DNA from 2 places in the Calditerricola yamamurae genome. Region 2 is predicted to be linked to the other one. Evidence: riboswitches for the same ligand, from Rfam matches in the RefSeq annotation. Region 2 holds a riboswitch; the other holds the start of a gene.
What was found. A riboswitch is a leader RNA that binds a small molecule or an ion and turns the genes downstream of it on or off. The one in region 2 is predicted to bind cobalamin.
Positions count from the first base shown of each region.

Region 1: it holds a riboswitch for cobalamin, as region 2 does, so the genes downstream of both, ACYQ0Z_RS06685 (ABC transporter substrate-binding protein) here and cobJ (precorrin-3B C(17)-methyltransferase) in region 2, are expected to answer to the same signal.

Region 1 covers NZ_BAAIFH010000006.1:72,919-78,353, forward strand. Annotated here, with positions in the region: gene ACYQ0Z_RS06665 (citrate synthase) at 1-296, shown strand, start outside; gene ACYQ0Z_RS06670 (spore coat protein) at 461-1,045, shown strand; gene ACYQ0Z_RS06675 (NAD-dependent epimerase/dehydratase family protein) at 1,177-2,130, opposite strand; gene ACYQ0Z_RS06680 (UDP-glucose dehydrogenase family protein) at 2,127-3,407, opposite strand; cobalamin riboswitch at 3,597-3,782, shown strand; gene ACYQ0Z_RS06685 (ABC transporter substrate-binding protein) at 4,034-5,014, shown strand; gene ACYQ0Z_RS06690 (FecCD family ABC transporter permease) at 5,038-5,435, shown strand, end outside.
Region 2 covers NZ_BAAIFH010000006.1:763,764-769,198, reverse strand. Annotated here, with positions in the region: gene ACYQ0Z_RS10175 (transglycosylase domain-containing protein) at 1-1,430, shown strand, start outside; cobalamin riboswitch at 1,488-1,678, shown strand; gene cobJ (precorrin-3B C(17)-methyltransferase) at 2,030-3,658, shown strand; gene ACYQ0Z_RS10165 (sirohydrochlorin chelatase) at 3,726-4,700, shown strand; gene cobK (precorrin-6A reductase) at 4,697-5,435, shown strand, end outside.

The sequences.
Region 1 (5,435 bases), 690 kb from region 2:
TCGCCAAGCGCGTGGCCGGCGACGATCCGTGGCTTGATTTGGCCGTGCACGTGGAAGAGGTGGCGATCAAGCTGCTCGCCGAATACAAGCCGGGCCGCAACCTGTACACCAACGTCGAGTTTTACGCGGCGGCGGTGTTGCGCGCCGTGGGGCTGCCGAAGGAGCTGTACACGCCGACGTTCACTCTGTCGCGCATGGCCGGGTGGACGGCCCACGTGCTGGAGCAAGCGGCCGACAACCGCCTGATCCGTCCGCAGTCCGTGTACACCGGTCCCATGCCGGAGGGCAAGGCGTAAGGGCGGGCAAAGGGCTACGGGGCAATGCGGTAGGTTTTCCCCGGCGCGGCGTGTTCCAGGTTGAGGCAGAACGGGTATGCGCCGGCGTCTCCCCGGTATAAGCGGTTGGCCGGACGGGCACACTCCTTACCGTTGACGATCACACCAACGGAGGAGGGTCCACCGTGGCACAGACGCAACCGGCGGCCAACTTGGGCGCCCATGAGGTCATGGAAATCCACGAGGTGTTGTCGAGCGCCATCACGAGCCTCAACACCTTCCAGCTGTACCGCCCGCACGTTCAGGATCCGCAGTTGGCCGCCATCTTGGACAACCAGATGCGCTTTGCCGTTCAGGAATACGACAATATGGTGGCGTTTCTGAGCCACCGGGGGGCGGGACACGCCGTGCCCTATCGTCCGGTTCACCGCAACCTGACGCCGATGTACGGGTTGCGCAGTCCCGCTCCGGCGACGCCCAATGCGTCGGCCGCCGCGATCGACGACCGCGACGTGGCGGCGGCCGTGCTCGGTTGCCACAAAGCCTCGGCCAGCTTGCGCATGCACGCGGCCTTGGAATGCGCCGATTCTGAACTGCGCCGCTTGCTGATCCAGGGTGCGACCAACTGCGCCGAACAGGCCTATGAGGTCTTCCAGTGGATGAACCAAAAGGGGTACTACCAGGTGCCCACGTTGCAGGTTAACACCACCCAGACGCTGACGGCCCTGTACCAGCCTGCACCGCCGGGCCTGCACACGGGCGTGCAGTAACCGGGACGGAAAACAAAAGCGGTGCGGCACGACGGTGCCGTTCGCGGACAAGCCCTGCGGATCCGCAGATGGGCGGACCGGCAGGGCTTTTGTTTGCGCGGGAACCTCGGCCTAATGCGCATCTCCCGTTTTCATCCCGCTTCCCTCGCGTAGAGGCGCTTGAGGTCGTCGATTTGGCGGGCCAGCCCGGTGCGCAGGTCGACCTGGGGACGGTATCCGAGGAGCCGCTGGGCTTTGGAAATGTCCGCCCAGGTGTGGCGGGGTTCGCCGGGCGGCGCGTCATGCGGGGCGATTGTCGCCCGCCGCCCGGTCAGCGCTTCCAAATGGGCGATGACATCGCGCAGGCTGGCGCGCGCGCTGCCACCGATATTGATCGTCTCGCCGACGGCGCGGGGGGCGGTGAGGGTGGCAAGGGTCCCCTCGACGCAATCGGCGATATAGGTAAAGTCGCGCGTCTGGTGTCCGTCGCCGTACAGGGGGATGGGCTTGCCCGTCAGCAGGGCGCGGATGAAGCGGTGAAAAGCCATGTCCGGCCGCTGCCGCGGGCCGTAGACGGTGAAGTACCGCAAGATGACGACGGGCAGGCCGTCTCGTTCGGCATAGGCCCGACACAGGTGTTCTCCGGCCAGCTTGGTGACGCCGTAGGGCGAAAGCGGGGCGGGCGGACAGGTTTCGGCCACCGGGCCCGTCTGGTGTCCGTATACCGAAGAGGTGGAAGCATACACGAATCGGTGCAGCCGTCTGCGCGAGCAGGCTTCCAGGAGGCGCTGCGTGGCCAGAATGTTGTGTTCCACGTAGGCGGTGAAGTTGGCCCCCCAGCTGGTGCGAACTCCGGGCATGCCGGCCAGGTGGAAGACGGCATCCACGCCGTCGAGCAGCGTCCGCCAGTCGGCCGTTTGGACCGCCGCCTCGACAAATCGGAAGCGCGGGTGGGCAAGGAGCACGGACAAGTTGCGCCGTTTCTGCGGCCGCAACGCGGCGGCCAGCAGGGCGTCGAGGCCGATGACCGTGTGGCCCTCCGCCAGCAACCGTTCACACAGGTGGGAACCGATGAATCCAGCTGCGCCGGTGACAAGAAGGTTCACGGCCGCCCCACCCCCACGTAACGGAGCCCGTGGGACTGAAGGGATTCGGGGGTGAGGCAGTTGCGTCCATCGACCACCACATTGCCCCGCATGACCGCCTTGACGCGTTCCCAGTCGGCGTGACGGAAGATTTCCCACTCCGTGGCGACAACGAGGGCATCGGCGTTGCCGGCCGCTTGGTACGGGTCCGCCGCCCACGCTACGTCTGGGCGCGTGCAGCGGGCCAGGGGATCGTACGCGCGTACCGTGCATCCCGCCGCGAGCAGCCGGTCGATGAGGGCCAGGGCCTGCGACGCGCGCACGTCGTTGGTGTCGGGTTTGAAGGCAATGCCCCAGATGGCAACGTGTTTACCGGCAAGGCCGCCCAACGCGTCCCGCAATTTGTCCGCGTACACGTCGGGTTGGGTGACGTTGACCTGCTGCACGGCGGGGAGGAGCAGCGGTTCGACTCCCTTGTCCCGCGCGGTGTGGATCAACGCGGCCACGTCTTTGGGGAGGCAGGAGCCGCCGTACCCCAGGCCGGCCCGCAGGAAGGCGCGGCCGATGCGCGAATCCAACCCGATCCCTTCGGCCACGTCGTCGATGGTGACCCCGTACGCGTCGCAGATGCGGGCCATTTCGTTGATGAAGGAGATCTTGGTGGCCAGAAAGGCGTTGGCGGCGTACTTGATCATCTCCGCCCCCGTCGGCGACGTCACGACATAAGGGGCCTCGATCCCGCGGTACAGGGCGCGCACGCGGGCCAGCGCCTCCCGGGACGTGACGCCCACGACGATGCGGTCGGGGTGGCGGGTGTCCGTTACGGCGGAGCCTTCGCGCAGAAATTCGGGGTTGGCCACCACGTGAACGGCATTCTCGTCATGGCCGGCCTCGGCCAGATAACGCCGGATCCGGTCGGCAGTGCCCGGGGGCACCGTGCTTTTGATGATTACGGTGGCCGGATGGGACAGCGTGTGGGCCAACGTGTCAACGGCTTGCCAGACGGAGGACAGGTCGCAGCGGCCATCGGGGAGTGCCGGCGTGCCAACGGCGAGCATTACAACGGACGCGTCGTCCAGCCCCCCGCGCAGATCTGCGGTGAACGCCATCCGCCCCTGTTCGCGCGCGCGGGCGACCAGTTCGTCGAGCCCCGGCTCGTAAAACGGAAGGCGTCCCCGTTCCAGTTGGGCCACTTTTTCGGTGTCCGTGTCCACACAGGTGACGTCATGTCCCAACTCGGCCAGCACGGCTGCTGTAGACAGGCCGACGTATCCGGCTCCGATCATGCAGACCTTCATTCGGGTTCCCCCTTTGGGGTTGGGTTTTCACCACCCGCGTTATCCGTCGGCTGGGATGAACGGATCGATGCTTACGATATGAAAACGAACCCCGGCATGCCACTCCCGGGGCGAGGTGCTCTGGCTTCGGAACGTTCGTTGCCAACGACCGGGCCTGTCGTCTATAATGGAACTGTCCCGTTGACAACCGACGCGCGCAGGCAAATCGGTCCGCCTTGCCCGGCGGTGAAAAGGGAAGTCCGGTGAAAGTCCGGCGCGGTCCCGCCACTGTGAATGGGGAGCGACCCGCATCATGCCACTGTCCACCTGAGGATGGGAAGGCGCGGGAAGCGAGGATCCATGAGCCAGGAGACCTGCCGATTTGCCCATGACGCTGCAGCCCTCGCGGAAAGGGTGCAGACGTCGCGATGGCGACGCGCCCGGTTCCATGTTGACCGGCGGCATTGCCGTTGGTGCCCATGGGTGCGCGGCGGCAGTGTGGCCGTTGGCGTACGGTGGCAATGGAGGCCGGGAACGGACGGCCTTTTTGTGCCGTTTGGTTTGTGGTGGCGACGTCCCCTTGTCCGTATGGGCAAGGGGTTTTGTTTTGTCCAAATACCGACCTGGATGGGAGAAGGAGGAACGCCATGCAACGCGGGATGCACTACAGGGGAAGGAACGTTGTCCTCGTCTTTATCCTGCTCTTGTTGATCGTCGGTCTTGCCGCGTGCCAATCCGGGCAGCAGGCGGCACCGGGGCAGTCGGCCGAGGAGGGGATCGACGGCAAGCCTGTCACCTATCCCCTCACCGTGCAGGACGACAGCGGGGCAAAGGTGACCGTTCCACAAGCGCCGCAGCGCATCGTCTCGTTGATGCCCAGTCACACCGAGACGCTGTTTGCGCTGGGCCTGGAGGGGAAGGTGGTGGCCGTCACCAAGTGGGACAATTACCCGCCCGACGTGCAGAACAAGGTGGAGCACGTCTTTCAAGACGGCCTGAACCCGCCGACGGAAGAGCTCCTCAGCTTGAAGCCGGATCTCGTGGTGCTCGGCTCGCACAACAAGGAAACCGTGGATGCGCTGCGCAAGGCGGGCCTGACAGTGGTCCTGTATGATCCGCAGTCCCTGAGGGATGTCTATCGCGTGATTGGCGAACTGGGCAAGATCACGAACCGCACGAAGGAAGCTCAGCAACTCATCGCGCGCATGAAAGCGAAGGAAGAGGCCATTCGTGAGAAGGTTCAGGCCATTCCGGAAAAGGAACGCGTGCGCGTTTACGTGGAGGCAGACCCCGACCAGCTGTACACGGCCGGGAAGCACACGTTCCTGGATGAGCTGATCCAGCTGGCCGGCGGGCAGAACATCGCCCACGACCTGGAAGGCTGGCAGAAGATCAGCGCCGAGATGGTCATCCAGCGAAACCCGCAGGTGATCGTGGTCACGTACGGGTACTACGTCCCAAACGCGGCGGACAAGCCCAAGCAGCGCGCGGGATGGAGCGTGGTGGATGCGGTGAAGGAAGGCCGCGTGTATGCCCTCGACCCTGACCTCATCAGCCGTCCCGGCCCGCGCATTCTCGACGGCGTGGAGACACTGGCCAAGACGTTCTATCCCGAGCGGTTCCAATGAGGGCCGGCTGAGAGGAAAGGGCCATGCGGGCGCATAAGGCGATGTGGATGGCCGGGATGGGCGGCGCCCTCTTGCTGTCCCTGTTGGCCAGCTTGATGCTGGGCAGCGTCGACCTTCCCTTGTCCACCGTTGGGCGGGTGCTGTGGGGCAAGGTGACCGGACACGTGGCCGAGGGGGATGCGGTGGCCCAAGCCATCGTGTGGAACCTGCGCGTGCCCCGCGCAATGCTGGCCCTCTTGGTCGGGGCTGCCCTCGGGGCTGCCGGCGCGGCATACCAGGGGGTGCTGCGCAATCCCCTCGCAGACCCCTACATCTTGGGCGTGTCATCGGGTGCGGCCCTTGGGGCGGTGCTCGTTCTGCTCACCGGCTGGCCGCAGGCGCACCTGGGGCTGTTCGCCGTGCCGCTGGCCGCCTTTGGCGG
Region 2 (5,435 bases):
TGAACCGCGCCGTGGACATCAAGCGCGACCCCGGTTCGGCCATCAAGCCGCTCGTTGTGTATGCCCCGGCTCTTGAAGAGGGCTGGTCGCCGTACGATTTGTTGCCTGACAAGCCGATGACCTTTGGGCGTCAAAAGTACCAGCCGAAGAATTACGACCGCAGGTACCGCGGCCAAGTGACGATGATCGAGGCCGTGCGCATGTCGATCAACGTACCCGCCGTGTGGCTGCTGAACCAGATCGGGGTGGAGACGGGCTATCGGTATGGTCGGGCCTTTGGCCTCCCCTTGCCGGAAAACGTCGCCAACCCGGAACATTACTCCCTGGCATTGGGCAGCGGTGTCGGCGTTTCGCCTCTGCACATGGCGCAGGCGTACGCGGCATTGGCCAACGGGGGCGTATGGACCGAAGCCCACGCCATTCGGAAGATCACCAGCCACGACGAACAGCTGATCGTGGAGGCCAAACCGGATACCCGCCGGGTGTTGTCCCCCAAATCGGCGTACTACATGACGGAAATGCTGCAGGAGGTCGTTCGCTCCGGGACGGGGAAATCTGCCTACTTCGGCCGCCCGCTGGCCGGCAAGACCGGAACCACGCAAAATTCCCGCGACGCGTGGTTCGTCGGCTATACGCCGACATGGGTGGGGGCGGTGTGGACCGGATTTGACAAGAACGTAGAAGGTGTGGAAATTAACGGGGGGAAAACGGCGGCGCCCATTTTCCGGGCCGTGATGCGTGAGGCGCTGCGGGGAACGAAATGGGAGGACTTCAAGCGCCCGGAAGGCACCAAGCCGCTGAATCCGCCCGTGGCGCTCAAGCCGGTAAGCGGCCTTACCGGAGAGATCAAGGTGACGCCGAATCTCACGGTCCACATCACCCTGCGCTGGACGCCCTTCGACGACAAGCGCGTGCGCTATCGCGTGTACGAGCTGACGTCCGATGGCCGGCGGATCGCACGGGGCGAGACCGGTGGCGGCGTATGGTCGTACGAGACGCCCACCATACAGTCGGAATACCGATTTGAAGTGGTGGCGGTGAATCCGGAGACCAACAAAGAGGGGCCGCCAGCCGGGCCGATCACGCTGTCGCTCGCGCCCTTCTTGGCTCCGGACGGCACCTTGAAGCCGCCAGCGCCGGAGATGCCGAGCGATCAACCGCTGCAAGAAGAGGACCAACCGGCAGAACCGGGCGACAATCTGCAGCCGTCACCGGGGCAACCGTCGCCGGGGCTGGGTCGGTCGCCCGGTCAAACGCAGCCCCAACAACCGCCGAATCAACCGCCGTCAACTCCCCCGGAGAATAAGAGCGGATTGTTGCCCAAGCCCGGAAACCCGCCGCAACCCCCGGGCACGGGCACCGGCGGATCTCGGGAAAGCCGCTCGGAACGGTCGAGGGATTCGCGTGTCTTGCAGGACACGCACGGGTAGACAAGCGGTCGGCTCCGTGATAAGATGAGAATACAATCCAGCGTTGACAACGATAGAGGAAGGCGCGTAGAAGCAGGTGCCTGTCGCTGCGGCGACGGGTGAAAAGGGAAGTCCGGTGCAAATCCGGCGCGGACCCGCCACTGTGAGTGGGGAGCGAACCGCGAGCAGCCACTGCGACAACGGTCGCGGGAAGGCGCGGGGAGCGAGGATCCACGAGCCAGGAGACCTGCCTGCTTCGACGGCACCTTTAACCTACGGGATCCTAGGGAAAGGTGCTCGCATGGGACAACGCCCGGCTTTGTTGCGGGCAGCACGGCTTGTTGTTGCCTGGGCAACAATCGAGTGGGACGTGCGGTTTTGCGCATCCGTTGCGAGCCTATCCACCTTTCCCGGTTGGATAGGCTCGCTTTCGTTTGTGTGGCGGCGTGGACGGCCGAGAGGTGGGAGCGGCGGTCAGGTTAGTTCGACGGAAGATTAGGTATTATCAATTATTTGTAAAGATTTTTAACATAAAGGAAAAACATGGGCCACCTGGAGGTTAACCGGTGGCAGCGGGAAACCGGGAATCCGGGTGTGACGGCGAGGAAGGAGGAGGGCAGATGAGGGCAGAACGCGGAACTTCACATGGCAAGCTGCTTATCGTCGGTTTCGGTCCCGGAAGCCGTGCGCACATGACCGAACGGGCGCGGCAGGCGATCGAGGAAAGCGAGGTCGTCATCGGCTACAACACCTACGTTGACCTGGTTCGCGACATGCTGGCTGACCAGAAAATCATCCGCACGGGGATGACCGAGGAAGTGAGCCGGGCACGGGCCGCCGTGCGCGAAGCGAAGGCAGGCAAGACGGTGGCCGTCATCTCGAGTGGCGACGCTGGCGTGTACGGCATGGCCGGGCTGATCTTTGAGGTGCTGGTGGCAGAAGGCTGGCGGCCGGGGGAGAACCCCGACGTTGAAGTCATCCCGGGGATTTCCGCCGCCCAGTCGTGCGCTTCGCTCCTCGGCGCACCCTTGATGCACGATTTCGTCTGCATCAGCCTCAGCGACCACCTCACGCCATGGTCACTGATTGCCCGGCGTGTGGAACTGGCGGCCCAGGGCGATTTCGTCATCGTCCTGTACAATCCGAAGAGCGGTCGACGAACCCGGCAGATTGTGGAAACGCAACGCATCCTGCTCCGCTACCGCCGTCCCGATACGCCGGTGGGCCTGGTGAAGAGCGCCTACCGCCAGCGGCAGCGCGTGGCGATCACCACACTGGAAAACCTGCTCGACGAAGACATCGGCATGTTGACCACCGTGATCATCGGCAATTCCACCACGTTCGTCCATGCGGGGCTGATGATCACCCCGCGGGGGTACCAGCGCAAGTACACCCTCTCCCGCGACGAGCAGCCCCTCGCGCTCCACGAGCGATTGCGACCGGAGGCGGAACCGTGGTCGCTGGAGGCCCGTATCGGCGGGGAGCGGGACGCGACGGGTGGTGGAACGCGGGAGGCCGCGGCCGCGACGGTACCGAACGGCTCCGCCGCAACCGTGGCGTTATCACCTGGAGCGTTCACCACCGCTTCGGACGAGCCGCGTACCGTGCTGGAGATGGCCGTTTCGCCGGGTGTAGCGAACAAGCGCTTTAGGCCGCACCAGCTCCTGCTCCTTGCCGAGCTGGCCGGCGAACGGGGCGAACTGGTGTACACGCCGGACCACTGCATCGTGCTGCGCCTCGCCGACGTGCCGGATGGGGAAGCCGTGCGCCGGCGGCTGGAGGCGGCGGGCCTGCGTGTGCTGCCCGTCGGCAACGTGGTGCGGGTGAAGGCGTGTGACTTTTGCGACGGCAAAAGGGCGGATTCCATTCCCTACGCCGAAGCGCTGGCCCGGCGCCTGGAGGGCCTGCCGGTAGAAAAGGAGCTGAAGATCGGTTTCAACGGCTGTGGCATGGCTTGCTACGGCGCGATACAAGAGGACATCGGCATTGTCTACCGGCGTGGAGCCTTCGACCTGTTTCTCGGGGGCAAGACCGTGGGCCGCACCGCTCACCCGGCGCAGAAGGTGGCCGAGGGCATCCCGCCGGAAGAACTGGTCGACCTGGTGGCACGCATCGTGGAGGCGTACCGAACCCATGCCCATCCCGGCGAACGCTTCCACAAGTTCTTCAAGCGGCGGGGAGCGGCGGGGTTCCGCTGGCAGTCCGATGTCGGAACCGCCCAGGCCGAAGCGCCCGTGTGCGGGGAATAAGGGGGCCGGAGCAGCCCGGAGGGGCAATGGGCTCAGGACGGTTACGGAGGAAGGAGGAGCGGAACGTATGAGCCATTCACTGGCATGGGCGGCGCCGCAGCGGCCGGGGGGCTTGGAAGGGGCGCGGAGATTTTTGGCGCAGGCGAAGGCGGAGCAAACGGCGGTCCTCTTTGTCGGGCATGGCAGCCGTGACCCGGAGGGCAACGCCGAGTTGTTGCGGTTCACGGCCGCCTTGGCCTCGCGCCTTTCTGTGCCCATTGTTGAGACGGGGTTTCTGGAACTGACGCGACCGACCATTGCCGAGGGGATCGCGCGCTGCGTTGACCGTGGGGCGGCGCATGTGGTTGTCGTGCCGATTAGCCTCTTTGCCGCCGGCCACGCCAAGCTGCACATCCCGGCGACCATCGACGAGGCCCGGGAGCGGTATCCGTCGGTGCGCTTCACCTACGCCCGTCCCGTGGGCGTGCACGATAAGGTGCTGGCCATCTTGCTCGACCGCCTGCGTGAGGCGGGCTTTTCCCCCGACGATCCCGATCGGGAGGAAACGGCGGTGCTGGTGGTGGGGCGCGGGTCGAGCGATCCCGACGCCAACAGTGATCTTTTCAAAATCAGCCGGCTGCTGTGGGAACGGACACGCGTGGGGTGGGTGGAGACGGCCTTCGCCGGCGTCACGGCGCCGCTTCTGGAGGAGGGGCTGGCACGCTGCGTGCGTCTGGGAGCCACACGCATTTTTGTCGTGCCGTATTTCCTGTTCACGGGTGTCCTGATCCGGCGCATGGCCGAGCAGGTGGCGGCCTTCGCCGCGCAGCATCCCGACCGGCAGGTTCGATTGGCGCGGTATTTCGGGCTGCATCCCCTCATCGGCGACATCCTCCTCGAGCGGGCCGAGGAGGCGCTGCGTGGTGAAGTGCGCATGAGTTGCGACCTGTGCGCATACCGGTTGGCCGCGAAAGCCGGCTCTTCCCACCATGCCCATGACCATCATGATCCCCATCCGCACCCTCACGGGGAGAGGGTCGCGGGAAAGGAGGAGGCCCGATGATCTTTGTGCTCGCCGGAACGAGCGATGCGCGGCAGCTTGCCGTGGGCCTGGTGCGTGCGGGCTTTCCCGTTCTCGCCTCCACGGCCACCGAAAACGGGGCGCGCGAGTTGGAGAAGGACGGCGTGGCGGTGCGGTGGGGCCGGCTCGATGAGCGAGCCATGGCTGCCCTGCTGAAAGCGCGCGGGGCGCGCCTTGTCCTCGATGCCAGCCATCCCTTCGCCGAGGAGGCGCACAAGACGGCCATGCGGGCGGCCGAGGCGGTGGGCATCCCCTACCTCCGCTACGAGCGGCCGTCGCAGGAGGACGAGGTGGCACACGATCCCCTCGTCACCGTCGTCGACTCCTATGAAGCGGCGGCGGAGGAAGCGCGCCGGCGCAAGGGAACGGTTTTCCTCACCACCGGAAGCAAGACGCTGACCTTGTTTGCCGAAAAGCTCCAGGGTGATCCGGCCATTCGCCTTGTCGTGCGCGTGTTGCCGACCGTGGAGAACCTGGAGCTGTGCCGTCGGCTTGGCATTGAACAAAAGAACATCATCGCCATGCAGGGACCCTTTTCCCAAGCCCTCAACCGCGCCCTGTACGAACACGTCAAACCGGACGTGATTGTCACCAAAGAGAGCGGGAAGGAAGGGTCGGTGACGGAAAAGTTCGGCGCGGCGCGGGAGATGGGCATTCCCGTCATCCTCATTCGCCGCCCGCGCCTTTCGTACGGCCGGGTGTACACCGCCTTCGACG